DNA from 3 places in the Mesorhizobium sp. CA6 genome. Region 3 is predicted to be linked to each of the others. Evidence: predicted binding sites of a transcription regulator. Region 3 holds the regulator's gene; each other region holds the start of a gene.
What was found. The regulator HrcA, encoded in region 3, represses chaperone genes, less so after heat shock. The targets are predictions, from matches to a motif close to GTTAGCACTCNCNNNNNGNGAGTGCTAAC.
Positions count from the first base shown of each region.

Region 1: groES (co-chaperone GroES) is a predicted target of HrcA. The motif match lies at 2,385-2,413, and genes of this name have one in related genera.
Region 2: groES (co-chaperone GroES) is a predicted target of HrcA. The motif match lies at 6,417-6,445, and genes of this name have one in related genera.

Region 1 is NZ_JAIUHI010000004.1:338,799-348,846, reverse strand. Features, by position in the region: gene LB526_RS08335 (TetR/AcrR family transcriptional regulator) at 1-228, shown strand, start outside; gene groL (chaperonin GroEL) at 305-1,960, opposite strand; gene groES (co-chaperone GroES) at 2,024-2,320, opposite strand; gene LB526_RS08320 (class I SAM-dependent methyltransferase) at 2,550-3,350, opposite strand; gene LB526_RS08315 (hypothetical protein) at 3,550-4,272, shown strand; gene LB526_RS08310 (SDR family NAD(P)-dependent oxidoreductase) at 4,269-5,030, opposite strand; gene LB526_RS08305 (LysR family transcriptional regulator) at 5,137-6,036, shown strand; gene LB526_RS08300 (TetR/AcrR family transcriptional regulator) at 6,070-6,696, opposite strand; gene LB526_RS08295 (MFS transporter) at 6,816-8,000, shown strand; gene LB526_RS08290 (D-arabinono-1,4-lactone oxidase) at 8,015-9,292, shown strand; gene LB526_RS08285 (alanine racemase) at 9,289-10,048, shown strand, end outside.
Region 2 is NZ_JAIUHI010000006.1:229,652-239,699, forward strand. Features, by position in the region: gene LB526_RS11555 (ABC-F family ATP-binding cassette domain-containing protein) at 1-1,217, shown strand, start outside; gene htpG (molecular chaperone HtpG) at 1,277-3,169, opposite strand; gene LB526_RS11565 (DUF982 domain-containing protein) at 3,231-3,533, opposite strand; gene LB526_RS11570 (helix-turn-helix domain-containing protein) at 3,514-3,912, opposite strand; gene LB526_RS11575 (hypothetical protein) at 3,974-4,189, opposite strand; gene groL (chaperonin GroEL) at 4,263-5,891, opposite strand; gene groES (co-chaperone GroES) at 5,953-6,267, opposite strand; gene LB526_RS11590 (hypothetical protein) at 6,598-6,945, shown strand; gene LB526_RS11595 (usg protein) at 6,958-7,230, shown strand; gene LB526_RS11600 (Hsp20 family protein) at 7,473-7,949, shown strand; gene LB526_RS11605 (Hsp20/alpha crystallin family protein) at 8,038-8,547, shown strand; gene LB526_RS11610 (hypothetical protein) at 8,990-10,048, shown strand, end outside.
Region 3 is NZ_JAIUHI010000015.1:327-10,374, forward strand. Features, by position in the region: gene LB526_RS21730 (PQQ-dependent sugar dehydrogenase) at 1-1,144, opposite strand, end outside; gene LB526_RS21735 (hypothetical protein) at 1,266-1,463, opposite strand; gene hrcA (heat-inducible transcriptional repressor HrcA) at 1,536-2,618, opposite strand; gene rph (ribonuclease PH) at 2,838-3,554, shown strand; gene LB526_RS21750 (VOC family protein) at 3,739-4,149, shown strand; gene rdgB (RdgB/HAM1 family non-canonical purine NTP pyrophosphatase) at 4,149-4,826, shown strand; gene hemW (radical SAM family heme chaperone HemW) at 4,823-5,995, shown strand; gene LB526_RS21765 (hypothetical protein) at 6,195-6,383, opposite strand; gene rsmI (16S rRNA (cytidine(1402)-2'-O)-methyltransferase) at 6,599-7,489, shown strand; gene LB526_RS21775 (YraN family protein) at 7,550-7,927, shown strand; gene LB526_RS21780 (undecaprenyl-diphosphate phosphatase) at 8,161-8,967, opposite strand; gene LB526_RS21785 (glutathione S-transferase family protein) at 9,129-9,821, shown strand; gene queG (tRNA epoxyqueuosine(34) reductase QueG) at 9,802-10,048, shown strand, end outside.

The DNA.
Region 1 (10,048 bases), on a different contig from region 3:
CAGTGGATCGGACTGCTGCGCCAGGCATTCGTCAGGGCAGGGGTGCCGGAGCGGCGCGCTCAGGCGCTGGCCCTGCTGGTCGAATCCTCGCTGGAAGGCCTGATGGTGATCGCCCGCGCCACCCGCGACCGTGCCCCGGTCCAGGCGGTTGCCGACGAGGTCGCTGCGCTGGTCGAGCAGGCGGTGCTGGCTGGCAAGGCGACACGGCAGGCGGAGAGTGCCGCCTGAGGACTCGGATCTCCAAATGCAAAACAAAAAGGGCGCCTTTCGGCGCCCTTTCCGTATCAGTGATGGGTCAGACTTCTTAGAAGTCCATGCCGCCCATGCCGCCCATGCCGCCGCCGCCCATGCCGCCAGGCATGCCGCCGCCAGCCGACTCCTTCTTCGGAGCTTCGGCGATCATGGCTTCGGTCGTGACCAGAAGGCCGGCGACCGAGGCCGCGTCCTGGAGAGCCGTGCGCACGACCTTGACCGGGTCGACGATGCCCATGGCGATCATGTCGCCATACTCGCCGGTCTGGGCGTTGTAGCCGAAGGTCGCGCCCTTGTTGTCGAGGATCTTGCCAGCGACGATCGAGGCTTCCGCACCGGCGTTGGCCGCGATCTGGCGGGCCGGAGCCTGCAGCGCGCGACGCACGATGTTGATGCCGGCGGCCTGGTCGGAGTTGGCGCCGGTGGCCTTGAGGTTGCCCGAAGCGCGCAGGAGCGCGACGCCACCGCCGGCGACGATGCCTTCTTCGACGGCCGCGCGGGTCGCGTTCAGGGCGTCATCGACGCGGTCCTTCTTTTCCTTGACTTCCACTTCGGTCGCACCGCCGACGCGGATCACGGCAACGCCGCCGGCGAGCTTCGCCAGACGTTCCTGCAGCTTCTCCTTGTCGTAGTCCGAGGTGGTCTCCTCGATCTGCTGCTTGATCTGGGCGACGCGGCCCTGGATCTCGGCCTTCTTGCCGGCGCCGTCGACGATGGTGGTGTTCTCCTTGGAGATCGACACCTTCTTGGCGCGGCCGAGCATGTTGAGGCCGACATTCTCGAGCTTAATGCCGAGGTCTTCCGAGATGACCTGGCCGCCGGTGAGGATGGCGATGTCTTCCAGCATGGCCTTGCGGCGATCGCCGAAGCCCGGCGCCTTGACGGCGGCGATCTTCAGGCCGCCGCGCAGCTTGTTGACGACCAGCGTGGCCAGGGCCTCGCCTTCGACGTCTTCCGAGATGATGAGCAGCGGCTTCGAGGTCTGGACGACGGCTTCCAGGACCGGCAGCATGGCCTGCAGGTTGGACAGCTTCTTCTCGTGCAGCAGGATGTAGGCGTCCTCGAGATCGGCGACCATCTTGTCAGCGTTGGTGACGAAGTAGGGCGACAGGTAGCCGCGGTCGAACTGCATGCCTTCGACGACTTCCAGCTCGGTCTCGGCGGTCTTGGCTTCCTCGACGGTGATGACGCCTTCGTTGCCGACCTTCTGCATCGCTTCCGCGATCATCTTGCCGACCGACTCGTCGCCATTGGCTGAAATCGTGCCGACCTGGGCGACTTCCTCGGAAGTCTTGATCTTCTTGGCGGCCTTGCCGAGCGCCGTGACGACTTCGGTGACGGCGAGGTCGATGCCGCGCTTCAGGTCCATCGGGTTCATGCCGGCGGCGACCGCCTTGTGGCCTTCCTGGACGATCGACTGCGCCAGAACCGTTGCGGTCGTGGTGCCGTCGCCGGCGATGTCGTTGGTCTTCGAAGCGACTTCGCGGACCATCTGGGCGCCCATGTTCTCGAACTTGTCCTCAAGCTCGATTTCCTTGGCGACGGTGACGCCGTCCTTGGTGATGCGCGGAGCGCCGAACGACTTGTCGATGACGACGTTGCGGCCCTTGGGGCCAAGGGTGACCTTCACCGCGTCGGCGAGGATGTTGACACCGCGCAGCATGCGCTCACGGGCATCGCGGGAGAATTTTACGTCTTTGGCAGCCATGTTTTAGCTCCTGGCAGGGGCTCGGGAAGAGCCCGAAGATGAAGATTCAGGTGAGGCCGATGATCAGCCGATGATGCCCATGATGTCGGATTCCTTCATGATCAGAAGGTCTTCGCCATTGAGCTTGACTTCAGTGCCCGACCACTTGCCGAACAGGATGCGGTCGCCGGCCTTGACGTCCAGCGGCACGAGCTTGCCGCTTTCGTCGCGGGCGCCGGAGCCGACGGCGATGATCTCGCCTTCCTGCGGCTTCTCCTTCGCCGTATCCGGGATGATGATCCCGCCGGCGGTCTTGGATTCGGATTCGACCCGGCGAACGACCACGCGGTCATGAAGCGGGCGGAACTTGGACTTTGCCATGTTTTCTTCCTCGAATGAGAACGGTGAGAACTGTTCCTCCATCCGGCGAGGCCGCCGGATATAAGTTAGCACTCACCAAAGGCGAGTGCTAACGTGGCGCTGAGATAGGCCGCTGGGTTGCCGGAGTCAAGGCGCGCGCAACGGGGCGACGACGCGAAATTTTTCTCCTGAGAAACGCCAGGCCGAGATGCACGGGCTGTCGCGAGGCGCCGACGAGCAATCCTGCCCGTCAGTCCAGGCCTTTCGGCGAACGCAGCACCAGCAGCGGGCAGCGTTCTGCGAGCCCGTATGTGCCGGTCGAGGCCAGCCGTACGTCATCGAAGAAGGTCTGGGCTTCCTTGATCAGCGCTGCCGCCGGGGCGAAGCTATAGACTACGGACGAGCTCCGGTAGACGTCGATGGTCCCGATGGTCGGCAGCTCCCACCCGGTTCGAGCCGACAGCTCCTCGCGGTCGGGAAACATCCTGTCGAATTGTTCGAGGATGCCCCTCACCGGTATCGTGTAATCAGGCGCTCCGCCGATGGCGGTCATGGCCACGCGCCATTTGAGTTCATGGAAGGTCGAGACGCCGCCGCTCAGCGCCAAGGCGCGGACATCCTTCGGGTCGTCTGGAGTTCCGGGGGAAGCATAAAGCCTGATGGCGGCACGCCCGTCGGATTTGAGCGCACGCGCGATCGACACGAACAGTGAGCGTCTGAGGTCGGCGGCGCCGATGACCGAGAGACAGCCATCGCCGATCAGCGCTTCGATGCTCGCGCCGGGAAACGGCAAGTCGAACCAGTCGCCCTGCACCGCCTTGCGCATATCGGTGTCGCCCGGCCAGATGCCGGCAATCATGTCGCTGGATTCGTCCACCGCCGTCGTGCTCGCGCCAAGCCCGGCGAGTTCGGGTGTCACGCCGAGCATGACGACATGCGATCGAGCGAGGTCAAGTTCGCGGTTATAAGCCTCGACGACTTGCGGCGGCGGCCTGAGCGGCGACCCGAGCAACTGCCAATGTCTGCGAATTGCATTCCAATGCTCTGTCATGCAAGCCCGCCCGTAGGATATTGCATTCGAATGCATAATCGAGGACGCTTAAGAAACCAAGCCGGGGCGGATGGCACATATCGCGGTTATCACACATGAGTTTGACGGCTTTGAACGCCGTCGCGGGCCGTTGCTGCGCCGCGACAGCCCCTACATGCTCTTCGATCTCCTGGAGGAGTTGAAACGTCGGGGACATTCCGTGCGCGTTCTTGCGGGCACTTCGGCCAAGCCGGAGGCGGATATCGCGATACTGCATGTCGACGCGACCGTGACGCCAACTGAATATGTCGAATACGCGCGCACTTATCCCTTCTGCCTCAACATCGGCGCAGCCGACATCTCGAAGCGTCGCGTCAGCGGCGCCGTGATCGACCGGGACCACGGCTGGCAAGGCCCTGTCATCGTCAAGAGCAGCCTCAACAATCTGGGGACGCGAGAGCAGACGCTCAACCGACGATCGCGGCGCGCCGGCAGGCCGGAGCCGTTTCCCGATGCCAAGCTGCTCGATCGCTACCGCATCCATGGCTCGCTTGCGGATGTTTCCCCGGGAGTGTTCGACCGCAAGGATCTGGTGGTGGAAAAGTTCGTTCCCGAGCCCGAGCCTGACGGCTTTGGCGCTCGCTTCTGGCTGTTCTGCGGCGAACGCGAGCGGTGTACCCGGCATGTCTCGCCGCAGAGCCTGGTCAAGGGCGAAGACACCATCCGCCGCGAGGCGGTTCCTGTTCCCGAGGAGCTGCGAGCGCTGCGGCGCCAGCTCGGCTTCGATTACGGCAAATTCGATTTCGTCATGCACGAAGGCAGGGCCGTGCTGCTTGACGCCAACAAGACGCCCGGACGCGTCCGCAACCTGTCTGCCTTCCTCGCCGCCGGCAATGCCAATCTTGCCGACGGCTTCGAAGGGTTGATTCGCCAGCTAGGCTAGATGTTCATGCCGCCCGACACTTCGATACGCTGGGCGTTGACCCACCGATTGTCCTCGGACAGCAGCGAGGCGATCATCGGGCCGATGTCGTCGGCGACACCGGCGCGGCCGAGCGCCGTCATGTCGGCCACGACGCGATTGATCTCGGCGTCGTCGCGCACATGACCGCCGTTGAAATCGGTGGCGATCGCGCCCGGCGCCACCGTGTTGGCGGTGATGCGCCGGGCCGCCAGTTCCTTGGCGAGGTAGCGCGTGAACACTTCGACGCCGCCCTTCATCATCGCATAGGCGGCGGAGCCCGGGACCGAGAAGCGCGCCAGACCGCTCGAGACGTTTATGATGCGGCCGCCATCGTTGATCAGCGGCAGCAGCGCCTGGGTAAGGAAGAACACGCCCTTAAGATGGATGTTCATCAGCGTGTCGAATTCCTCTTCCGTCGTCTCGGCGATCATCTTGCGCAGGCCGGTGCCGGCATTGTTGACGAGATAGTCGAAGCGGTCGCGCTGCCAGATCTCGCGAAGGGTCTTTTTCAGCGATTCAACGAAAGCCGGGAAGCTGGCGACGGCGCCGGCGTCGAGCTCAAGCGCCGCTGCTCGACCGCCGGCAGCCTCGATCTCGGCGATTGCGCTCTTCGCCTCGTCGGCGCGCGAGCGATAGGTGACGATGACGTCGACGCCCCTCCGGGCAAGGTGGATCGCGGTGTTGCGGCCGAGGCCGCGGCTGCCGCCGGTGATGAGAGCGATGGGGCGGGTGGTCATGGCGAAATCTCCTTCTGTCTGGACGGAGATGCATATACTCGCCCGGTGGGCCGATATAATCGGCCATGAATTGCCAACACTATTCAGTATGTGCGAACAATAAGCGATGGACCGATTCGACAGCATGCGGCTCTTCACCCGCGTCGTGGAACGGCGCAGCTTCACTGCGGCCGCCGCCGATCTCGCCCTGCCGCGCTCCAGCGCCACCGCCGCAATCAAGCAGCTCGAGGAGCGGCTCGGCGTACAATTGCTGAGGCGCACAACGCGCCACGTCACCACGACGCTGGACGGCGAGGCCTATTACCAGCGCTGCATCGGCATCCTCGCCGACATCGAGGATGCCGAGGGCGGCTTCGGCGCGCATGAGGTGCGCGGACGTCTGAGCATCGACCTCAACGGCAACATGGCCCGCACCTTCGTCATTCCGGAACTGCCGGCGCTGCTCGCCCGCTATCCCGGGCTCAGCGTGCATATCGGCGAGGGCGACCGCTTCGTCGACCTGGTGCGCGAAGGCGTCGATTGCGTGGTCCGCGCCGGCACGCTGCCCGACAGCGACATGATCGCGCGCCGCATCGGCATGGCGCGCGAGGCGACGGTTGCCAGCGTCGCCTATGTCGAGCGCTACGGCCTGCCGCGCACTCTGGACGAGCTTGCCGGGCACGTCATGATCGGCTTCGTCTCGTCCCGCACCGGCCAGGTGATGCCGCTGGAGTTCACCGTCGATGGAAAGATCCGCGAGATCGTGCTGCCGTCGCGCGTCACCGTCTCCAATTCCGACACCGCCGCCACGCTCGTGCGCCAGGGTTTCGGCCTTTACCAGGCGCCGCGCCGCCGCTTCGCCGCCGACATCCAAGCGGGCCGGCTGGTCGAGGTGCTGCCGGACAATCCGCCGACGCCGACGCCGATCTCGGTGCTCTATCCGCCGAGCCGCCAGCTTTCGCCAAGGGTGAGAGTGTTTGTGGATTGGCTGGTGGAGATTCTGGGGCCGAAGCTGGAAGCGGGCTGAGGCAGCTAGGCGCGGCCCCGAGTATGGCGTCGGCTACAAAAACAGCTTCAACTGCGTATGGATGATCGACCGATAATCCTCGATCGTCCTCCTTCCCTCCGCCTCGTCCTGTGTCAGCGCCAGCCGCACGACGCCGCCGGCGAGCTGGAAGATCAGGAACACGACACGTCCGAACGCCTCGCGCTGCTCCGCTTGGAGCATCGGTCCGACCTTATCGCAGAACATCTTCGCCTGTTGCCTCGTCTCGGCGATGTCGAGATGCTGCAGCGCCTTGTCGGCCTGGATGGCGTTCTGCAGGTCCTGGATAGCCGGGTCCGCGGCGACACGGGCTTGATAATCGTCGAGCAGCTGGTCGGCCGCGGCGGTCACGTCATCCAGCCGGCCTATCCCGGCGATGATCGCGCCGAAGCGTGCGCGGCTTTCCTCGGAGAACCGCTCATAGAGCATCGCCAGGATCGCCGACTTGCTGGGGAAGTAATGATAGACGGTAGCGATCGGCCCGCCGGCCAGCGCGCCGACTTCCTTCATCGTCACCGCGTCGATGCCCTTCTCGCCAATCAGGCGCATGGTCGTGGCAAGGATCGCGTCGATGCGCTCGCGGCTGCGCTCCTGCTTCGGCCTGCGCCGCGGTTCCGTCGCTGTTCGCCTTGTCTGCGTCATGCGCCAAATCTCGTGAAAGCCGCGAATTCGCGGTTGACAAGAAACATGATCAAGTATCAGTTCCGTCAAATACTGACAACTTGTCAGTTTTTTGAGCGAGCTGCAAGGGAGAGCGCCTCGTGACCGCATCGCAAGCCGTGCAGGCGGAAAATGGCGATTGGCTTGTCGGCAATCCGACCGGCCTGCAACTGGCCTCGGCGCTGTGGATCGGCTCGGTCGGTCTCCTCATCCTCGGACTGCAGCCGGTGCTGCTCGGTGCGCTCTACAGCGAAGGCCATATCACCGGCGACGAGCTGGCGCTGGTCGCCACCGCCGAGATGATCGCGATAGCGATCGGCTCGGGCGTGGTGGCGATGCTCTTGCCGGCGCGCAACATGCGCTGGAAAAGCACGGTGCTGCTCATGCTGCTGGCACTCGCCAATGTCTGGACCGCTTATGCCGGCAGCCCCAATGCGCTGATTGGCGCGCGCACGCTGGCCGGCCTCGCGGAGGGCGGGCTTGTCGCCGTCGCGACCGAGCTGATCGCCCGCTCGCGCCGGGCCGAGCGCATCGGCGGCTATTTCGTTACGCTGCAGACCTTGGCGCAATGCGCGCTGGCGCTGATCCTCGCGCTCTTTGCCGTGCCGCGAGCGGGCTCGGCTGGCGGCTTCATCGCGCTCGGCATCGTCTGCCTGCTTTCGCTCGTCGTGGCATGGACCGTGCCGGACGACTATGCCGACCTGCCGAAGGAAGAGCAGTTCGCCAACGTTGCGACCGTGCCGGCGATCGCCGCGCTGCTGTCGATCTTCTGCTATTTCATGTTCTTCGGCGCCGTCTGGGCTTTTCTCGAGCCCATCGGCGCGCAGTTCGGCATCGATGGCCGCACCGTCGGCCTGATGGTTTCGGCGAGCCTTGCCGCGCAGGTGCTCGGCGCGATGACCGCGACAAGCTTCGAGGCGCGCATCGACTATCGTTTTGCCATCACTGTCATCACGATCGTCGCGGCGATCAGCTCGCTGCTGCTTGCGTCCGGCCCGGGTCTTTCGGTGTTCTGGGCCGTGGCGCTGGTGATGGGCTTCATCCTGCTCTTCATCGTGCCTTACCAGATCCGGCTGGCGATCACCGCCGACGAGACGCGCACCGCGGTGCTGCTGGTGCCGGCCGCCCAGCTCTTCGGCCTCGCCATCGGCCCGGTCGCCGCCTCGCTGCTGATCGACGGCGCGGATTTCCGGCCCGTGCCCGAATTCGCCGCCGCCGCCGCTTTGGCGAGCGTGCTTTTGCTCGGCATTTTCGTGCTGGTCGCGCGGCGGCGCGGCCGGGTCTGAGCAAAGGGGTCAAGATGGCAACCGCCTGGAGCAACTGGTCCGGCTTCGTCACGGCTTCCCCGAAATCGATCGCGGCGCCCGCCGATGCCGGCGAGCTGGCCGAACTGGTGCGCTCGGCGCCCGGTCCGCTGCGCGTCGCCGGCGCCGGCCATTCCTTCACGCCGTTGGTGCAGTCCGACGGCACCATCGTCTCGCTGGAGAAGATCGAGGGGCTGGTCTCGCACGATGCCGCGAACAACCGGGCGCGGGTGAGGGCAGGCACGCGGCTCGGCGCCTTGATGCACATCCTGCAGGACATCGGCCAAGGCCTGCCCAACATGGGCGACATCGACCGCCAGGCGATCGGCGGCGCGCTGGGCACGGCAACGCATGGCTCCGGGCCGACTCTCGGCGCCTATCACACGCAATTGGAGGCGCTGCAACTCGTCGATGGGCAAGGCGAGCTGCGCGAGTTCAGCCGGGCTGACGCCCTGGACATGATCCACGCCACGGGCGTCGCGCTAGGCGCCTTCGGCGTGCTGACCGAAGTGGCGATGAACAACATCGCCACCTACCGGCTGCGCCGCCGCAAATGGGTGCTGCCGATCGGCGACATGCTCAAAAATTTCGAGATGATGGCGGCGCATCGCTCGGCCGAGTTCTACTACATCCCGTTCTCCGGCTACGCCCAGTTCATCGCCAGCGATCTTAGCGACGCGGCGCCGACGACGCGGCCGACCGAAGACGACGAGGAAGGGTTGGCGACTTTGCGTAAGCTGCGCACCGCGTTACCCTGGCTGCCGCGGTTGCGCCGCGCGCTGATCAGAGGGGCGGTGAAGAAGGTGCCGGCGGAAGACTATGTACAGGACTGGCTCAACGTCTACGCCAGCGAGCGTCGCACCAAATTCAACGAGATGGAGTATCACCTGCCTTACGAGGAGGGTCCCAAAGCGTTGGCCGAGATCATTGCGCTTACGGAAAAGCATTTCCCGGAAGTCTATTTCCCGATCGAGGTGCGCTCGGTGGCGGCCGACGAATTCTGGCTTTCGCCATTCTACAAGAGGCTGACCTGCTCGATCGCAATCCACCACGATGCGGCGAACGACCCGCTGCCTTTCATGCGCGCCGCCGAGCCGATCTTCCGCAAGTGTGGCGGCAGGCCGCATTGGGGCAAGATGCACAGCCTGAAGGCGGCGGACTTCAAGAAGCTTTATCCGCGCTGGGACGATGCGATGGCGGTGCGGCGCGACATCGATCCGCAAAACCGTTTCGTCTCGCCCTACATGGCCGGCCTGTTCGGCATCCAACAATGAGCGCCTATTTCGCCGCCCTGGCCGATGCATTGATGGCCGCCGAGATTTTCCGGCCCTGCCTTGTCCTCGATGCCGACCGGCTGGACGGCAACATCGCGCTGGTGAAGCAAAGGCTGGCGCCGGGCCTTGGCTTGCGGCTGGTCGACAAGTCGCTGCCTTGCGTGCCGTTGCTTTCGCATATCGCCAAGGCGCTTGGCACCAACCGCTTTATGACCTTCCATCCGCCGGTGACGCAGGCCATGCTTGACGCGTTTCCCGAGGGCGATCTTCTCTACGGCAAGCCGATGCCGGTGGGTGCCGCCAAGGCCGCGCTGACCAGGGGTGGCGCCGGCTGGTGGTCGCGCGTCTGCTGGCTGATCGACACGCCGGAACGGCTGGCGGAATATGGCGCGCTCGCTGCCGCGCTCGACACCGAATTGCGCTTCGCTTTCGAGGTGGATGTCGGCCTGCATCGCGGCGGTTTTCGTGATCCCGCCGAGATTAACGCGCTCACGATTCCAAAAGGTCTGCTCTGCGACGGCATCATGGCCTATGAGGCGCATGCACCGGAAATACCGGGCCTGTTCGCTGGCGCGGCCAAGGCGCTGAAGCACGCCTCTGCCAAAGCCGCGGAATTCGTCGCTGCCCTCGATCCGGACCAGCGCCGCACCATCAACATCGGCGGCTCCAAGACCGCGCTGCTGCATGGCGGCGGCGTCGCCAACGAAGTGTCGATCGGCTCGGCCTTCGTGCTGCCAAAGGATTTCGACACGCCTG
Region 2 (10,048 bases), on a different contig from region 3:
CGCTGGACGGTCGGGCGCGCGAGGTGTTGGACGGCCTCGGCTTCAGCCAGGAGATGATGGACGGCGACGTCTCAAAACTCTCCGGCGGCTGGAAGATGCGCGTGGCACTCGCCCGCATCCTCCTGATGCGGCCCGACGTCATGCTGCTCGACGAGCCGTCGAACCATCTCGACCTCGAAAGCCTGATCTGGCTGGAGAAATTCCTCAAGGATTATGACGGCGCGCTGCTGATGACCTCGCACGACCGCGAGTTCATGAACCGCATCGTCACCAAGATCATCGAGATCGACGCCGGTGCGCTCACCTCCTATTCCGGCAATTACGAATTCTACCAGGAGCAGCGCGCGCTGGCCGACAAGCAGCTGCAGGCGCAGTTCGAGCGCCAGCAGGCGATGCTGGCCAAGGAGATTGCCTTCATCGAGCGCTTCAAGGCGCGTGCTTCCCATGCGGCCCAGGTGCAGAGCCGGGTGAAGAAGCTCGACAAGATCGACCGTGTCGAACCGCCGAAGCGCCGCCAGACGGTGACTTTCGAATTCCAGCCGGCGCCGCGCTGCGGCGAGGACGTGGCGACGCTGAAGGGCATCCACAAGGCCTATGGCAGCCGCAATATCTATTCGGGCCTCGACTTCCAGATCCGCCGCCGCGAGCGCTGGTGTGTGATGGGCGTCAACGGCGCCGGCAAGTCGACGCTTCTGAAGCTGGTCGCCGGCGCCTCCGAGCCGGACGAGGGCTCCGTCGCGCGCGGCCCGAGCGTCAAGATGGGCTATTTCGCCCAGCACGCCATGGAACTGCTCGATGGCGAGCGCACCGTCTTCCAGACGCTGGAGGACTCGTTTCCGCAGGCAGGCCAGGCGCCGCTCAGGGCTTTGGCCGGCTGCTTCGGTTTTTCCGGCGACGAGATCGAAAAGAAGTGCCGCGTGCTTTCCGGAGGCGAGAAGGCCCGGCTGGTGATGGCGCTGATGCTGTTCGATCCGCCAAACCTGCTGGTGCTCGACGAGCCGACCAACCACCTCGACATAACCACCAAGCAGATGCTGATCGAGGCGCTGTCGCAATATGAAGGCACGATGCTGTTCGTCTCGCACGACCGCCATTTCCTGGCGGCGCTGTCGAACCGCGTGCTCGAGCTGACGCCCGACGGCGTCCACACCTATGGCGGCGGCTACACCGAATATGTCGCCCGCACCGGCCAGGAGGCGCCGGGACTGAGGGGGTAGGGCGAGACCCTACGCAATTGGCGGCGGCGCATTCCCCCTGTCGGGGCGAGCGCCGGCGCTTACCCCCTCGCCAGCCCGCGATCGATCAGCCGCGCAAGCCGCGCCGAGAACGCCTTGGCGTCGGCCGGCTTGTCGCCGTCGAGCACACGTGCCTCGTCGTAAAGCAGATGCGCGGCGTCTTCCTTGAACGCCTTCTCGTCGTCGCCGAGCTTTGCCAGCGCCGCCACGCGCTCGTGGCGCGGGTTGATCTCGAGGATTGGCTTGGCCGCCTTGTCGAGCCGGCCGGCGGCGTTGAGCAGGCGCTCGAACTGGCGGTCCGGGCCATGCTCCGGCGCTACAAGGCACACGGCGCTTTCGGTCAGCCGGTCCGAGGACTTCACGTCCGAAACCTCCTCGCCAAGCGTCGTTTTCACGAAAGCCAGGAAGGCGGCGATATCCGACGACGTCTCCGCGTCGGGCTTCGCCGCATCTTCGGGCAGCGCGATATCGGCGAGCTCGGCCGCGCCCTGCGTCACCGACTTGAACGGCTTGCCGTCGAATTCCGACGCCATCGTCACCCAGAAGCTGTCGACGGGATCGGTGAGGAGCAGCACCTCGATGCCGCGTGCGCGAAAACCTTCGAGCTGGGGCGAGGCTTCGAGCCGGGCGCGATCGTCACCGGCCATGAAGAAGATCGCTTTTTGTCCTTCCTTCATCGCTGCGACATAGTCGGCAAGGCTGCGCCAGCCTTCGCCTGAGGTCGTCGAACGGAAGCGGGCAAGCTTCAGCAGCTGCTCCCGTCGCTCGTAATCCTCATAGAGACCTTCCTTGAGGACGACGCCGAAATTTTCCCAGATTTTGGCGTAGGCTTCGGCATCGTTTTCGGCCGTCTTGGCGAGGTCGCCGAGAACGCGGTTGGTCACGCCCTTGCGGATCGCTGCGAGCAACGGGCTTTCTTGGATCATCTCGCGCGAGACATTGAGCGGCAGGTCGGCGGAATCGACCAGGCCGCGCACGAAGCGCAGGTAGCGCGGCAGCAGATCGGCTTCGTCGGTGATGAAGACGCGCCGCACATAGAGCTTCATGCGGCCCTTGCGGTCCTGGTCGAACAGGTCGAACGGCCGCGATCCCGGCACGAAGGCGAGTACACTGTATTCCTGCCGGCCCTCGGCGCGGAAATGGATGGTCGAGGCTGGCTCGTCATACTGGCCGGCGATGCTGCGGTAGAAGTCGGTATATTCCTCCGGCTTGATCTCGCTCTTTTGCCGCACCCAAAGCGCCGTGCCGTCGGCGATGTCGCGCGGTTCGGCGCCGGGCTTTTCGACAAATGTGATTGGCACCGGCACATGCCCGGACTGCGACTTCGCCAAGCCCTCGAGCCGATAGGGCGTGGTGTAGGACGAGGCGTCCTCCATCAGATGCAGCACCACGCGCGTGCCGCGCTTGGGTGCTGCCTCGAGCGGCGCCGGCGCGATCTCGTAGGTGCCCTTGCCGTCGGACGACCAGCGGAAGGCCTCGTCGCTGCCGGCCTGGCGGCTGATGACGTCGACACGGTCTGCGACCATGAAGGCCGAATAAAACCCGACGCCGAACTGGCCGATGAGCTGCGTGTCTTCCGCCGCCTTGCCGGCTTCGACGCGCTCCATGAAGGCGCGGGTGCCGGAGCGCGCGATCGTGCCCAGCGCCTCCGCCATCTCGTCGCGGCTCATGCCGATGCCGTTGTCCTCGACCGAAAGCTCCTTGTTGTCCGGATTGGCGGCAATCGTGATGCGTGGCTTGGCATCGTCGCCCAGAAGCTCTGGCCGGCTCACCGCCTCGAAGCGGAGCCTCTCGCAGGCATCCGCCGCGTTGGAGATCAGCTCGCGCAGGAAAACGTCTCGGTCCGAATAGACCGAGTGCACCATCATATGCAGCAGCCGCGAGACGTCCGCCTCGAATGTCCTGGTTTCCTTCGCCTTGGTGTCCGTCGTCATTCAGAATTCCTGGGTTCGGTTATTTTGGCCGCCGCGCCAGCACGCGCCGGGTTTCAAATTTTCAGCCATTGTTGCTTGTGGATGCGCTCCCTGCCAGCGCCGCAGGCGCCAGAGAAACCAGGTCCGGCGCCAGGATATCGTGGCGGCGGGCGAAAGCAACAAGGGTTGCCCGCACCGTTTCCGCGTCGATCTCGCCGGCAATGCCGGCTTTGCAGGAATTGAGCGCGATCGCATGCGCGCTGCTCCTGCTCGCGGCCGGCCAATCCTGCAGCAGGGCATAGGCTTCCATCACGGTCTCGAGCCGGACCGGCAAACCCATTCCGACAAGGATGGTGACAGGCTCTTCAAAGCGGTCGTGGTTCATGGTCAGAACCCTCATTCGGGTGGATGCTCATGGCGCCGGGACGATGGCCGGTCGTCCCGGCCAGCACATGTCGGCGCGGGTAGGGCGGTTGCAGGACGACGCCGTGCGGCCGCGGCTGGCCTATGCCGTTGAACGTCTGCACAACCACCGGGCCTGCCGGCGTGTGCGTCGCTGAATTCTGCCGGTTAAGGCCCGGCGGGGGCAGCGCCTTGTGTGCCTTGGCGAGGGCCTCGATCCAGGCGGCGACCGCCAGCGGCACCGGCGCGCGCCCCTCGAGCCAGCGCGTCACGTCGTTTCTGGGCCAGCCAAGTTCCTCGGCGACGTCGGCAGCTTCCCATCGCAAGATTCTCAGGCATTCGCGCAATCGTCCTGCAATCATGGCAATCCTCGTCCGTTCGCAGTCACATGGGCCCCGCCTTGGAGGCGAGGCCCGACCTTCGCTAGCCGCCCCTGGATGTTTCGGTGGCCGACACGTGCTGTGCGGCAAGAAACATCAGCGTTGAGGCAACGGTCCGCCGGTTCCACCCGGCGGATTCGGCCGTGTCGAGCAAGCCTGCCAGCAGCGGCTTCAATGCGCTTCGGCATTCGGCTTCATAAGCGAGGAATTCGCTTGCCGGGCGCGTCGGTGCCGGAACCGAGCCATTGCCGCTCATCATATCCATAAGGGCCTCCCATCGTGCGTTTCGAAACGCCCGCTCCCGTTGCCAGAAGCGGGCTCCCGTCGGCGTCTCAGAAGTCCATGCCGGCGCCGGCCGGCATGGCCGGAGCGGCCTCCTTCTTCGGCTTCTCGGCCACCATGGCCTCGGTGGTGACGAGCAGTCCGGCAACCGAGGCCGCATCCTGCAGCGCGGTGCGCACGACCTTGGCGGGATCGATGACGCCCTGTTTGTAGAGGTCGCCATATTCGCCGGTCTGGGCGTTCCAGCCATAGGCGAATTCGGTCTTCTCGCGCAGCTTGCCGACGATGATCGAACCTTCCGACCCGCTGTTCTCGGCGATCTGGCGCGCCGGAGCCTCGATCGCGCGCCGCACGATGTCGACGCCGTATCTCTGGTCCGGGTTGTCGACGGCGACTGTGTCGAGCGCCTTGGCCGCCCTGAGCAGGGCAACGCCGCCGCCGGGCAGGATACCTTCCTCGACCGCCGCGCGCGTGGCGTGCAGCGCGTCGTCGACGCGATCCTTCTTCTCCTTGACCTCGACTTCCGTCGCGCCGCCGACGCGGATCACGGCAACGCCGCCGGCGAGCTTGGCCAGCCGCTCCTGCAGCTTTTCGCGATCATAGTCGGAGGTGGTCTCCTCGATCTGGGCCTTGATTTGCGTGATGCGGCCCTGGATCTCGTCCTTCTTGCCGGCGCCGTCGACGATGGTGGTGTTTTCCTTCTCGATCGCGACCTTCTTGGCGCGGCCGAGCATCTCCAGCGTGACGTTCTCCAGTTTGATGCCGAGATCCTCGCTGATGGCCGTGCCGCCGGTGAGGATGGCGATGTCCTCCAGCATGGCCTTGCGCCGGTCGCCGAAGCCCGGCGCCTTGACGGCGGCGACTTTCAGCCCGCCGCGCAGCTTGTTGACCACCAGTGTGGCCAAAGCCTCGCCCTCGACATCCTCGGCGATGATCAGGAGCGGCTTGCCGGACTGGACCACGGCTTCGAGCACGGGAAGCAGGGCCTGCAGATTGCCGAGCTTCTTCTCGTGGATCAGCACATAGGGCTCTTCGAGCTCGACGCGCATCTTGTCCTGGTTGGTGATGAAATAGGGCGAGAGATAGCCGCGGTCGAACTGCATGCCTTCAACGACTTCCAGCTCGGTCTCGGCGGTCTTGGCCTCCTCGACGGTGATGACGCCTTCGTTGCCGACTTTTTCCATAGCCTCGGCCAGGAAGCGGCCGATCTCGGCATCGCCATTGGCCGAGATGGTGCCGACCTGGGCGATCTCGTCGTTGCTGGTGATCTTGCGGGCGTTGACCTTGAGTTCGGCGACGACGGCATCCACCGCCTTGTCGATACCGCGCTTGAGATCCATCGGGTTCATGCCCGACGCAACGGCCTTGGCCCCTTCGCGAACGATCGCCTGGGCAAGCACGGTGGCCGTGGTGGTGCCGTCGCCCGCGAGGTCGCTGGTCTTCGAAGCGACTTCGCGAACCATCTGGGCGCCCATGTTCTCGAACTTGTCCTCGAGCTCGATCTCCTTGGCGACGGTGACGCCGTCCTTGGTGATGCGCGGCGCGCCGAACGACTTGTCGATGACGACGTTGCGACCCTTCGGACCGAGCGTCACCTTCACCGCGTCGGCGAGGATGTTGACGCCGCGCAGCATGCGCTCGCGGGCGTCGGAATGGAATTTGACTTCCTTGGCAGCCATTGGATCACTCCTTGTTTAGGCAGCTTTCATTGACTGGGTTGCGGTTCGATCGAAGCCCCGGTCAGGCGGCTTTCTTCAGCGTCTCGACCTGCTCGATCACACCCATCACGTCGCTTTCCTTCATGATGAGCAGGTCCTCACCATCGAGCTTGATCTCGGTCCCGGACCACTTGCCGAACAGGATGCGGTCGCCGACCTTCACGTCGAGGGGCGCGAGCTTGCCGCTATCGTCGCGGGCGCCTGGCCCGACGGCGATGACTTCGCCTTCCTGCGGCTTTTCCTTGGCAGTGTCGGGGATGATGATGCCGCCGGCCGTCTTCTCTTCGGCCTCGATGCGGCGCACGAGCACGCGGTCATGCAATGGACGGAACGTCATATCGTTCTCCTTCAGGACAAACAGATTGCGAGCAGTTCCTCCGCTCCGGACCGGCAGGACCGGAGCGGGGCTCGCGCGACCCTTTCGGCATCGCGCGCATGTCGAACTAATTTTGCCTTCATCTACTTTCAAGGGGTTACCGCAAATTTTTTGGCACTCTCGACTGTTGAGTGCTAGCGCGCTGAAAACATGCGGTAAATTGGCCCGCTCCGATAGCAGAGAGGCTTGAATTCGCGATTGAGTTGAACAAGATTATCGGCGCCCGGCAGCGCCGGGACCGCTGAGAAATTGGAACCCGAAGCAAGGAGTTTTTGGAGACGGAGGACAGAAATGGACCGACAGACGCTTTCGCCGATCATTCCTTCCCTAGCTCCCGAACTATCAGACCTTTCGCTCGACCGGCTGCTGTCGCCGGCCAGGCATTTTCAGCACCCGCGGGATGTGCTGGAGGACGGCTCGCTCGATATATGGGAAAAGCGGGCGATCCTTTCGTCCTGGGCGTCCGATGCTTGCGCCGTAGAATCGATGCCGGCGCTGCGCCAGCCGCCGGGCACCGAGCGGCCGGTCTCCTTCGACGACATCATGGATGCGCTGCGCCGGCTTGATGCGCTGGCTCCGCCGCCCAGCGGCCCTGCCGATGACGACCACCGGCAGGTGGTCGACCGGCTGAGCGCGTGAAGGCCGAAGGCGATGGCGGTCAGCAGGGAATTCCGCTTGCAGATGAATGGGTATGGCTTGACCACTGCCGAGATCCATTATCATCTGCCCGACCATCCCAGCCTGCTCCAGCTTTACGTCTGGCAGGACTATGATCTTGCCCCGGATTTCCCGGCGCTGAGGGGCTTTCTGGGCTTTTGGCAGCGCGAGCTGGCTGGCGCCTTGCATTCTGTCCGTGTCGCTCACCATCGGCTCATCAGGGCATCGGAATGGCGGGCCGTCGACGGGATCATCGCGATCCATTGAAGATCAGCTCCGCGAGGCGGTCGTGGTTGTGCGGCCGCCTCCAACTCATGATTTGCCCGCCTGCATGCAGACGAAGGGACTGACTTTCACGACCTTGAAGGCGGCTTCGGAGTGGGGCCTTGACGTGCCCGTGTTGAATTCCCAGATCGATTACGCCGGTGCTTGAGAGAGACCGGCAAGGTCAAGGGGCGCCGCTTCCTTGGCGCCCCTCGTATCTATGTTGCTCAATGGAGGATGTAGCTATGAGAACCACGTTTGACTTCAGTCCCCTGTTCCGGTCGAGCATCGGCTTCGATCGAATGCTGAACGCGCTCGAGACGGCGAGCCGGATCGAGACCGTCGACAATTGGCCACCCTACGACATCGCCAAGACCGCAGAAGACGACTACCGCATCAGTATGGCGGTGGCTGGGTTCTCGCAGGACGAACTGGCCATTACCCAGGAGCAGAACATGCTCATGGTCTCTGGCCAGAAAGCCGGCGAGGACAAGGGCGAGTACCTGCATCGTGGCATCGCCGGCCGTGCATTCCAGCGCCGCTTCGAGCTTGCCGACCACGTCAAGGTCGTTGGCGCCAGCTTGGTCAATGGGCTGCTGACGATCGATCTGAAGCGCGAAATTCCAGAAGAGATGAAACCGCGGCGGATCGAGATCGCAGCCGACAAGGCAACGCTCAAAGGCACGACAAAGAAGATCGAAGCCGAGAAGCACGCCGCCTGAGGGCTTCTGTGAGCGCATCCGCGCTACGCGCCGGGCACTGCCCGGCGCGTAGGAGCTTTTCGAGCCGATGAACAGAAAGGAGCAAACCATGAGTGTCCGTGATCTGATCCCCTGGGGCCGGAGCAACGGCAACCAGCTTCCAAGCATATTCCGCGACGGTGAGCGCGATCCGTTCCTGTCGCTGCATCGCGAGGTGAACCGCCTGTTTGACGACGTTTTCCGCGGCTTCGACAGCCGGTTGCCGTCTTTTGGCGGTGTCTCCGCCCTCGGCGCCGGTTGGCCGAGCGTCGAGATCTCCAACGGCGAGAAGGAGATCAAGGTGATGGCCGAGGTGCCTGGCCTCGAACAGAGAGACATCGAGGTCCTGCTCGACGACGGCGTGCTGACGCTGAGAGGCGAGAAGCGCTCCGAGACGGAGGACAAGGATAGGCAGTTCTCCGAGCGCTATTACGGCCGCTTCGAGCGCCGCATCCCGGTCGGCTACGAGGTCAAGGAAGACGAGGTGGATGCCCGCTTCAAGAACGGCGTGCTGACCGTCACCTTGCCGAAGAGCGAGAAGGCGCAGTCGCAGGTCAAGCGCATCGACATCAAGAGTTGATGCACCGACGCGGGAGGTCGGCCCATCCGCCTCCCGCGTCGACTCCCATAGAGCCACGGCAACCGGATGCTCGCGCAAGCAACTCCACTCGATCGATCATGGGCGGCCGAGGAAGAGAAAATTTATACGGCGGGAGCTTCTTTTTTCCGTCCAGAAGTCTTCGCATCGCTCATCTGAATGATGACAAGCAGCTCGCTGTCTTTCCCTTCTGCTGCGCATGCTTTCAGCACCTATCCGGAGAGAAAGCTAACATATGTTAGGAACGGGAGAGGGGCTCACCTAGCGCGGATCCGCATCAGATTGGGACCGGCGATAACCTTAATTTTGGTTTCCTTTGCACAGGCTTCCCGAACGGAAGGTAACGCGATAGATTAGTAATTCGTTAAGTACGCCCGGGGGCGAGCGTAAAAGATGTGTCGTCGAGCGTAAGGGATGTGCCGTGATGAATTTCAAGTCTCTGATCAAGCGGGCCGAGGACGTCGATAAGGAATTTCAGGAACTCCAATCGGATCTGGCGGAGGCGTTCGAGGACGTTCTCAAAGATGACGAACAGCCGCCGTCGGAAGACGACGCCGTCGCCGGTCGGGAACTGGTTGCAAGCGACGAGAATCCGCCGGCCGAAGAGCCGTCCGACGCATCGCCATCGCGGCTGACACCGCATACCCAGACGCGGCTGGCCGCCCTGGAGGCCGTCACCGGGCTTTTCCGGGACGGGCAGGGCCATCTGCAGGAGATCGAGGCAAAGCTGGCGGAGATCGCCACTGCGCATCATATGACGCGCGAAGTCCTCAACGTCTTCCATCGCGACGTGTTGCGCTCCAACGAGCTGGAGCTGGCAAACCTCGCTCTCACCGCCGAACACAAGACATTGTCGGAACAATTGCTTGACGCCGCCCGCCGGCAGCGCGAACGCGACGGCGCGGCCGAAGCGTGGCAGCAGCGCGAGGCGAGCCTCGTCCAGGACCGGGAGCAGCTGCGCTCGGCGCTTGCGGCGGTGCGCCTGGAGCTGGTGGAGATGGGCAATGAGACCGCCAGGCGCGAGACGGAGTTCGGCGAGATCGTCAAAGCCCTGACGGCCAAGACCGTCGAAGTCGACAGGCGCAGCGCCGAGAACAAGCTGCTGCGCGAAAAGCAGGTCGGCCTTTCGGTCGATCTGGAGCAGGCGCAAAAGCGCGAGGCGGAGGCCCGGCACAAGTTCGACGAGTTCGCGGCAACCCACGCCAGCGAAACCGCCCACATCGCCGAGCTGATGGCTCAAATCGGCAACCACGAAAAGGAAGAAACCCGGCTGCAGAAAGCGCTCGAGGCAGCGCAGGCCAGGCTTGCCGAAACAATCGAGGCGGCGCGGATCGCCGAGAGCGACAGCACCGCCGAATTGGCACGCAGCCACGCGGAAATGCGCGGTTTGCGTGCCGAGATCCAGGAACTGCAGTCGCGTCTGGACAAGGTCTCGACAGACAATGGCGAAGCCACGGACGAGATCACCAGGCTAAAGGCGCAG
Region 3 (10,048 bases):
TGCGGACATTGCGGTTCCACGAGCCGTGCAGCGTGACGAAGGCGTCGCCCTTAAAATCGGCCGGGAAGTTGGCGCCATCATAGAAGGCGATGTTGAGTGGCGCCGAATGCGCCTGCATCAGCACGTCCGGAACCGTGACCTTGCCGGCGAGATCGGGGCGGGCGCCCTCGTGGCGCGGGTCCTCATTGTCGCCGATATAATACCAGGGCCAGCCATAGAAGGCGCCGTCCTTCACCGCGGTGGCATATTCGAAGGGGGTGTTGTCGCCGAGCTCGTCGCGCTCGTTGACGACGCACCAGAGCGCGCCCGTCGCCGGCTGCATGGTCATGCCGGAACAGTTGCGCAGGCCGGTGGCGACGGTTCTGCGGTTGTTGCCGTCGGGGTCGAAGGCCAGCACGTCGGCGCGGCCCTGTTCCGGACCCCAGGCCTCGCCCAGCGGCTGCGATTTCGTCCACGCCTCGACGCCGCCCTTCGGCTTCGCGCCCATGTCCTCGGCGATGTTGGAGCCGGAACCGACCGACAGATAGAGCGTCTTGCCGTCGGGCGAGAAGGCGATGTCGCGCGTCCAGTGGTGGCTGGCGGGGACTTTGGCGACGATGGTTTCCGGCTTGCCCGACGCTTCCAGGTCGCCGTCGCGGTAGGGAAAGCGGACGACGCTGTTGCTGTTGGCGACATAGACCCATTGCGGCTTGTCGCCCGGCGGGTAGAAGGCGATGCCGTAGGGCCGGGTCAGGCCCTTGGCGAAGATCGACTCCTGTGCAGGCTTGGCGCTGCCTTCTGCGAGGCGATAGACGCGCACCTGGCTCGCCCGGCTGTCGGCAACGAAGAGGTCGCCGTTCGGCGCCACCCGCACGACGCGGGGACTGTCGACGCCCGATGCGATCAGCTCGGCGGAAAAGCCGGGCGGAAGCTTTGGCTTGGCATCCTCGGGACGATCGGTGACGCCGCCGCCGTTGGAGGCGGACTCCGTCATATAGGGTTTCGGCAAATCCTCAGGTTTCAGCAGCCGGCGCACGCCCGGACGGTCGGCTTTCCAGTCGCCGAAAGCTTTTTCGCCGCTGAGCAAGGGCTGACCGGCCTGCTGCGCAAAGGCAGCCGTGGCAAAAACCAGTGCGAGGCCCGCAAGGCCGGCGATCCGCATCATGCTGTCCTCCGTCTCTGCCACTATGTCCCGCCTTCGGGTGCCTCAGTCGATAAGGCCCCGGAGACAGAACATATTGGGCTAACGATCGAAAAGAGAAGCTCGCGCACGTGACTTGCCGGCCTCAGGCCTCTTCGGCATCCAGATCGTCGTCGAGGCGCTTTTCCAATTCGACGAGATCAGCCGGCAGGGGCAGGCCCATGGCACGCATCTCCCTCAATTTCTCGCGCAGCTGCTCCTGGATCTCGTGCTCGTCCTCGGGCTGGTTCACCATTTCCTCGAGCAGCAGGCTGATCTGGGCCTTGAGCGATTCCAGCGCCATGTTCTTCTCCTTTGCACCCTCAGCTGTGTCGAGGTTCAGGTCAGGCCCGGCCTCACCTGAATATCGATACACCTAACGAAGCATGCGCGAAATCAGCTGTGCCGTATAGTCGACCATCGGCACGATGCGGGCGTAGTTCAGCCGGGTCGGCCCGATGACGCCAAGCGCGCCGACGACGCGGGCGTCCTTGTCGCGATAGGGGGCGACGACCAGCGAGGAGCCGGACAGCGAAAACAGCTTGTTCTCCGAGCCGATGAAGATGCGCACGCCCGGCCCCTCTTCGGCGAGATCGAGCAGCTGCAGCAGTCCGTCCTGGGTTTCCAAATCCTCGAACAGATGGCGAAGCAATTCTATGTCCGCCTGAGCGGTGACGTTTTCCAGGAGGTTGGCGCGGCCGCGCACGATAAGGCGCGCCGGCAGGCCGCTTTCGGCGCCGGCCCAGACCGCGAGGCCTTTCTCGACCAGATCCTGCGACAGCGTGTCGAGGGCCGCCCTGGTCTCGTCCTTGATGCGGGCGATTTCCGCCCGCGCCTCGGCCAGCGTCCGGCCACGGATATGCGCATTGAGGAAATTGGACGCCTCGTGCAGCTGCGACACGGTGGTGCCGGCCGGCAGGTCGACGACGCGGTTCTCGACATCGCCGTTCTGCGACACCAGCACTGCCAACGCCTTTGCGGGCTCGAGCTGGATGAATTCGATGTGCTTCAGCGCCACCTCGTGCTTGGAGGCGAGCACGAGGCCGGCGCCGCGCGACATGCCCGACAGCATCTGGCTGGCCTCGGTCAGCATATGCTCCAGCGTCGCGCCCGAGCCGGAGGCGCGCACCTGCGCCTCGATGGTGCGGCGCTCGTCGTCGGAAAGGTCGCCCAGCTCCATGAAGGCGTCGACGAAAAAGCGCAGGCCGGTCTGGGTCGGCAGCCGCCCGGCGGAAACATGCGGCGCGTAGATCAGCCCCAGATGCTCGAGGTCGCTCATCACGTTGCGGATGGTGGCGGGCGACAGCGAAGAGGGCAGGATGCGCGACAGGCTGCGCGAGCCGACCGGCTCGCCGTCGCGCAGATAGGAATCGACAATCCGCCGGAAGATATCGCGCGAGCGCATGTCGAGTGACTGAAGTACCGGCGACTGCGACGTCGGATCGACTGGTTTGTTCATTCCGGCGAGAAACCTCCTTCCGAAAGATATAGACTTAAGCTACGGCGGCGCAACCCGGTGCCGCGCTCGCGGTCACCTAGCGCCGCGTTTGCGGTCACCGGTGGCGCGTTTGCGGTCACGCGGCCCGTTTTCCTGCGCGGCGTCCTTTTCCTTTGCGCCATGCTGCGCATACGTCTACAAGCCGGCCACGATTCCGGAAACGACAAGAAAGAAGGCCGAATGCGCCCCTCCAAACGCCAAGCCGACGAAATGCGCGCCATCTCCTTCGAACGCGGCGTCTCCAAGCACGCCGAAGGCTCGTGCCTGGTGAAGTTCGGCGACACGCATGTGCTGTGCACGGCGAGCCTGGAGGAAAAGGTGCCGGCCTGGATGCGCAATTCCGGCAAGGGCTGGGTGACGGCCGAATACGGCATGCTGCCGCGCTCGACCGGCGAGCGCATGCGGCGCGAAGCCTCCGCCGGCAAGCAGGGCGGCCGCACGCTGGAGATCCAGCGGCTGATCGGCCGCTCGCTGCGTGCCGTCGTCGACCTGCAGGCGCTGGGCGAGCAGCAGATCACCGTCGACTGCGACGTCATCCAGGCCGATGGCGGCACTCGCACGGCCTCGATCACCGGCGGCTGGGTGGCGCTCTACGATTGCCTGCGCTGGATGGAAGCGCGCCAGATGGTGAGCGTCGCCAAGGTGCTGAAGGACCATGTCGCGGCGATTTCCTGCGGCATTCATGACGGCCAGCCGGTCATCGATCTCGACTACCTCGAGGATTCATCGGCCGGCACCGACGCCAATTTCGTCATGACCGGCAAGGGCGGCATCGTCGAGATCCAGGGCACTGCCGAGGGCGAGCCTTTCTCCGAGGAGCAGTTCGCGGCGCTGATGGGCTTGGCGAAGAAGGGTATTTCGCGTTTGGTGAGCCTGCAGCAGATGGCGGTGGCGTAGGTTTCCGAATGCCGAGCCTAGGCCCCCCTCTCTGGCCTGCCGGCCATCTCCCCCTCAAGGGGGGAGATTGGGTGTCACGACGGCTTTCGCCAATCGCCAGCGTTGCAAGAATGGCGCCTTCGCCGAAGCTGCCAATCTCCCCCCTTGAGGGGGAGATGCCCGGCAGGGCAGAGAGGGGGGCCTCGTGATACCCTCTGCAATCCTCGAATCCGCCCTCTACGTCACAGACCTACACGCCGCCGAAACCTTCTACCGCGACATCATTGGCCTCGAAGCCTTGGGTAAGGTCGAGGGCCGCCACGTCTTCTTCCGCTGCGGCAACGGCGTATTGCTTCTCTTCAATGCCGAGGCAACGAAGATCCCGCCGGCGCCGGACGCTCGGCTGAAGGTGCCGCCGCACGGCACGGCCGGCGAAGGGCACCTCTGCTTTGCGGCAACCGCCGATGAAATCGCCGCATGGCGCAAACATCTGTCCGCCAACAACATCGCCATCGAAAGCGATTTCGAATGGCCGCAGGGCGGGCACTCGATCTATATCCGCGACCCGTCCGGCAATTCGATCGAGTTCGCCGAGCCAAGGATCTGGGGTTTCTGATGCACTCGCTCAACGGAAAGAAGATCGTCGTCGCCAGCCACAATGAAGGCAAGCTGCGCGAATTCGCCGACCTGATGGCGCCGTTCGGATTCGAGGCGAAATCGGCCAAGGAATACGGCCTGCCCGAACCCGACGAGACCGGCACCACCTTCGAGGAGAACGCCTATATCAAGGCATATGCCGCCGCCAAGGCGACCGGCCTGCCGGCGCTGTCGGACGATTCCGGGCTCTGCGTCGACGCGCTCGACGGCGCGCCCGGTGTCTATACCGCCAGCTGGGCCGAGACGCCGGACGGCAGCAGGGATTTCGGCATGGCCATGCAGCGCACCGAGGTGGCGCTGCAGGAGGTTGGCGCTACGGAGCCCGCGCAGCGCACCGGCCGCTTCGTCGCCGTCATCTGCCTGGCCTTTCCCGACGGCGAGGCCGAATATTATCGCGGCGAGGCCGAAGGCACGCTGGTGTGGCCGCCGCGCGGCACGCTCGGCTTCGGCTACGATCCGGTGTTCCTGCCCAACGGTTTCGACACGACTTTTGGCGAGATGAGCGCGCAAGAAAAGCATGGCTGGAGGCCCGGCCAGGCGACGGCGCTTTCGCACCGCGCCCGCGCCTTTCAGAAATTCGCCGAAGTGCGATTGAATTTGGCCAGATTGGATTTGGCGCGATCAGGACCCGCATGAGCGCAGTGCCCCTACCGCTCGACCGCAGCCCCGGCTTCGGCGTTTATATCCACTGGCCGTTCTGCGCAGCCAAGTGCCCTTACTGCGACTTCAACAGCCATGTCCGCCACCAGCCGGTCGACCAGGAGCGTTTTGCCCGCGCCTTCGAGACGGAGCTCAAGACCATGCGCGACCGCACCGGGCCGCGCGAGGTGACCAGCATCTTTCTCGGCGGCGGCACGCCGTCGCTGATGAAGCCGGAAACGGTGGCCGCCGTCCTGGAGGCCGTGGCGAGGAACTGGACGGTGCCGGCCGGCATCGAGGTGACGCTGGAAGCCAACCCGTCCTCGGTCGAAGCCGAGCGTTTCCGCGGCTACCGCGCCGCCGGCGTCAACCGCGTCTCGCTCGGCGTGCAGGCGCTGAACGACAAGGATCTGCGCTTCCTCGGCCGGCTGCACAATGTCGAGGAGGCGCTGCACGCCATTGGCCTCGCGCGCGAAATCTTCCCGCGGCTGTCCTTCGACCTGATCTACGCGCGGCCAGGCCAGACGCCGGAGGCGTGGGGGGCGGAGCTGGAACAGGCGATCGGCTATGCTGTCGACCATCTTTCGCTCTATCAGCTGACCATCGAGGAAGGCACGCCCTTCCACGCGCTTTACGCGGCACGCAAATTCACGCTGCCCGACAATGATCATGCTGCCGACCTCTACGCGCTGACGCAGGAGGCAACGGCGGCGCAAGGCCTGCCGGCCTATGAGATTTCCAACCACGCGCGGCCGGGAGCCGAGAGCCGGCACAACCTCACCTATTGGCGCTATGGCGAATATGTCGGCGTCGGCCCCGGCGCGCATGGTCGCTTCGTCGAGAACGGCCGCCGCACGGTGACCATCGCGGAAAGAATGCCGGAAACCTGGGCCAATCTGGTCGAGGCCAAAGGCCACGGCGTCACCGGCGGCGAGATCCTGACGCGTTCCGAGGAGGCGGACGAGTTCCTGCTGATGGGACTGCGGCTGGCCGAAGGCATCGACCTGCAGCGCTACGAGGCGCTCTCGGGTCGCGGCCTTTCAAGCGCGCGGCTTTCGGTGCTGCAGGAAGAAGGCCTGGTGGCGCCTGTCGGCAACGCCCGCCTGCGCGCCACGACCGCCGGCATGATCGTGCTCGATGCGGTGGTGGCGGATTTGGCGCGGTAATCGAGCATCTTCGTCATTCTCGGGCTTGACCCGAGAATCCATGCCGTGACCTCGCGCGAAGGGCGCGGCGGTGCAGAATTCTGCACCGTGGGTGGCGCTTCGGTGTAACGGCATGGATTCCAGGGTCTTCGCGCGTCGCTTCGCTCCTTGCTCCGCCCTGGAATGACGAGGCGCGAGGTCGCAAAGGTTGCCAGTTAGTTCAAGCGTCGTGCTTCTGGCGGTGCTTGCCGCGGTGCTTCTCGCCATGCGCCTCGCCGTGACGGACAGGCTTCTGGTCGGCCTTGTCGCGGCGCGCGCCGGACTCGGCGGCGATGGGGTGTGGAGGGATGCCCTCGCGGGCGGTCTTGCTTTCAAGTCGGCTGATAAAAATATCGAAGCGATTGGGCATCGTTCGGTCCTGCCTCCTCCCGGGGAATCAGGGGTTAAATTCGCCGATGTGGGTTTCGTTCCGCACTGTGGCAAAGGCAAGGCGATTTCGTTGCCTCGACCTCACGTTTTGCAACGGGGCGTCAGCCATGCGAAACAGCCTTGGTTCTTACGCAATTCCGGACGGAAAACCGCGACGCACTTTTCCTGGGAATTGCTCGGAATGAGGGGCATTCGGTGACCGGCGACAAACGCAGCTATCTGATCGGACAAAGCGAGATTGCGGCGCGGCCGCTTCAGCCGGCGCTTTATCTGGTGGCGACGCCGATCGGCAATCTGGCCGACATCACGCTGCGCGCGCTGGAGACTCTGGCCGCAGCGGACATCGTCGCCTGCGAGGACACGCGCGTCTCGCGGGTGCTGCTCGAACGCTACGGCATCCGCCGCCGCACCACCGCCTATCACGAGCACAATGCGGGCGAGGCCGGGCCGAAGCTGATCGAGGCGCTGACCGCCGGACAGAGCGTCGCGCTGATTTCCGACGCCGGCACGCCTTTGGTCTCCGATCCCGGCTACCGGCTGGTCGGCGAGGCGCTGGATCACGGCATCCGCGTCGTGCCCATCCCTGGACCTTCGGCTCCGCTTGCGGCGCTGACCGCTTCCGGCCTTCCTTCCGATGCTTTCCTGTTCGCCGGATTTCTGCCGGTGAAGACCGGGCAGCGGCTGACCAAGCTGGAGACGTTCAAGCAGGTGCCGGCGACGCTGATTTTCTTCGAATCGCCGCGCCGTCTGGCAGAGACGCTCGGCTCGATGGTCGAGGCGCTGGGCGGTGCGCGGAAAGCCGCCATCGGGCGCGAGCTGACCAAGGCCTTCGAGGAGATGCGCACCGGAACGCTTGCCGAGCTGGCCGACCATTACGGGGCGGCCGACACGCCGAAGGGCGAGGTCGTTATCTGTGTCGGTCCGCCCGAAGCGGCGGAGGACCAGCCGGCCGACATCGACCGCCTCCTGCTCTCGCTTGCGGCCGAAATGCCGGCATCGAAGGCGGCGGCGGAAGCCGCGAAGATGACCGGCGGCCAGAAGCAGGCGCTTTACCGCCGGCTGATCGAGCTCAAGGACAGGCCATGATCCCGAAAAGTGGAGGCCGGTTTTCGGACAGGATCATGGTCAAACAGAATGGAGCCGGGGATGGCTGAACGCACGGTCGGCCATCGCCGAAAAGCGTATCGGCGCGGCCACCGCGGCGAGTGGCTGGCGGCGCTGGCGCTGATGCTGAAAGGCTATCGCATCCTTGCCCGCCGCCACCGCACCAGGCTCGGCGAGATCGACCTCATCGCCCGGCGCGGCGACCTCGTGCTGTTCGTCGAGGTCAAGGCGCGGCGGACATTGATCGAGGCGATGGAAGCAATCGGCCGCGAATCGGAGCGCCGCATCGAGGGTGCCGCGGATTTGTGGCTGTCGCGCCAGCCGGATTACGGCCGGCTGTCGATGCGCTTCGACATGGTGGCGGTGCTGCCCTGGCGCTGGCCGGTGCATGTCGAGAACGCGTTTTACGGGAAGAGTTGAGGGTCTGCCCAACGGCGATGGGCTGGCGGGACAGCGCCCCCCTCTGGCCTGCCGGCCATCTCCCCCACGAGGGGGAGATCAGATGTCGCTCTCGCTTTCGCCAGACGCCAACGTTTCAAGAGGTGGTGCCGCTGGCGGAACTGCTAATCTTCCCCCTCGTGGGGGAGATGCCCGGCAGGGCAGAGGGGGGCGCGAAGGAACTCGACGAAGCAGTATAAGAGAGCGACCTCAGTTCACCCCCAGACCATCAGCGCCGCCAACCCGAGTCCTCCAACCACCAGCCGCCACCAGCCGAACAGCGAATAACCGTTGCGCGAGACGTAATCGAGCAGGAAACGCACCACGATGAGCGCGGTGACGAAGGCGGCGATGAAGCCGACGGCGATGATCGGCAAATCGGCCGAGGTCAGCACGTTGCGGTTCTTGAAAAGATCGAAGGCGAAGGCGCCGACCATGGTCGGCATGGCGAGGAAGAAGGAGAATTCGGCCGCCGCGCGCTTGTCGACGCCCATCAGCAGCGCGCCGACGATGGTCGAGCCGGAGCGCGAGGTGCCGGGGATCAGCGACAGGCACTGGAACAGGCCGATCTTGAGATAAACGCTCAACGGGAAGTCCTCGACATCGTGGTGGACCGGCTTGAGGTTGATGCGGTCGACGATGAGCAGCACCACGCCGCCGATGATCAGCATGATGCAGATCAGCCGGGGCGATTCGAACAATATGGTCTTGATGAAATCATGCGCCAGCGCACCGATTACGGCAGCCGGCAGGAAGGCGATCAGGATGCCGATGACGAAATGCCGGGTCTGCGGATCGCTGGGCAGCTTGATCAGCATCTGCCACAGCTTGCTGAAATAGACGCTGAGGATCGCCAGGATCGCGCCGAGCTGGATCAGGATCTCGAAGGCCTTGCCGGTGGAATGGAAGCCGAGGAAATGGCCGGCAAGCAGGATGTGGCCGGTCGAGGACACCGGGATGAACTCGGTCAGGCCCTCCAGCAGCCCAAGCAGCAGCGCTTCGACGATGGTCTGGCTTTCCATGGCAACCTCTGCTTTTGAATGACGGCTAAGGGAAGGGCTTGCTTGTCATGGGGCGGAAGTCCCCCTATAGGTCGCAACACCATGACAGTCCCTGGAATCGGGCGGCCAAGACTTATCGGCGCTGACACCGATTCGCCAGTGCGCCTTTTCATCGCGGAACCATGCTGACGCTTTTCCATCATCCCATGTTTGCCACCTGCCGCTTCGTGCGCCTCGCTTTCGGCGAGTATGGCGAGGAGTTGGCGCTGATCGAGGAAAAGCCGTGGACGCGGCGCAAGGAGTTCCTGGCGCTGAACCCGGCCGGCACGCTGCCGATCCTGCTCGCCGAAGGCGACGTGCCGATCGTCGGCGCCATGGTGATTGCCGAATATCTCGACGAGACGCGCGGTGTGCTCAAGCGCGACAAGCGGCTGTTCGCCGAAGATCCGATGCAGCGCGCCGAAATCCGCCGGCTGACCGACTGGTATCTGGCGAAGGCTGAAAGCGAAGTGACGCGGCATCTGGTGCGGGAGCGCGTGCTGAAGCCGGTCATGCCGGAAACCGCCGGCGGCGGCTCGCCGGACTCGGCCGCCATCCGCGCCGCGCGCGCCAACATCCGCCAACACATGAAATACACCAATTGGCTGGCCGGCACGCGCCATTGGCTGGCCGGCAACAAGGTGACCTATGCCGATCTCGCGGCGGCGGCGACGCTTTCGGTGCTCGATTATCTCGGCGAGATCGACTGGCGCGAACATGGCGCCGCGCGCGAATGGTACACGCGGGTGAAATCGCGGCCGTCGTTCCGGCCGCTGCTTTCAGACCGGGTGCGCGGCCTGTCGCCGGTATCGCACTATGCGGACCTCGACTTCTGAAACCTTACGCGCGCTGATCGAGGCGGAGGCGCGCCGCGCCGGCTTCGAGGCTGTCGCGGTGACCCGGCCGGACGCGATCCCGCTGGCGCCGGCAAGGCTCGCCGAATTCGTATCCGACGGTTTCCACGGCTCGATGGAGTGGATCGCCGAGACTGTTCAGCGCCGCTCCGAACCCTCGGCGCTGTGGCCGGAGGTGCGCTCGATCATCGTTCTCGCCATGAATTACG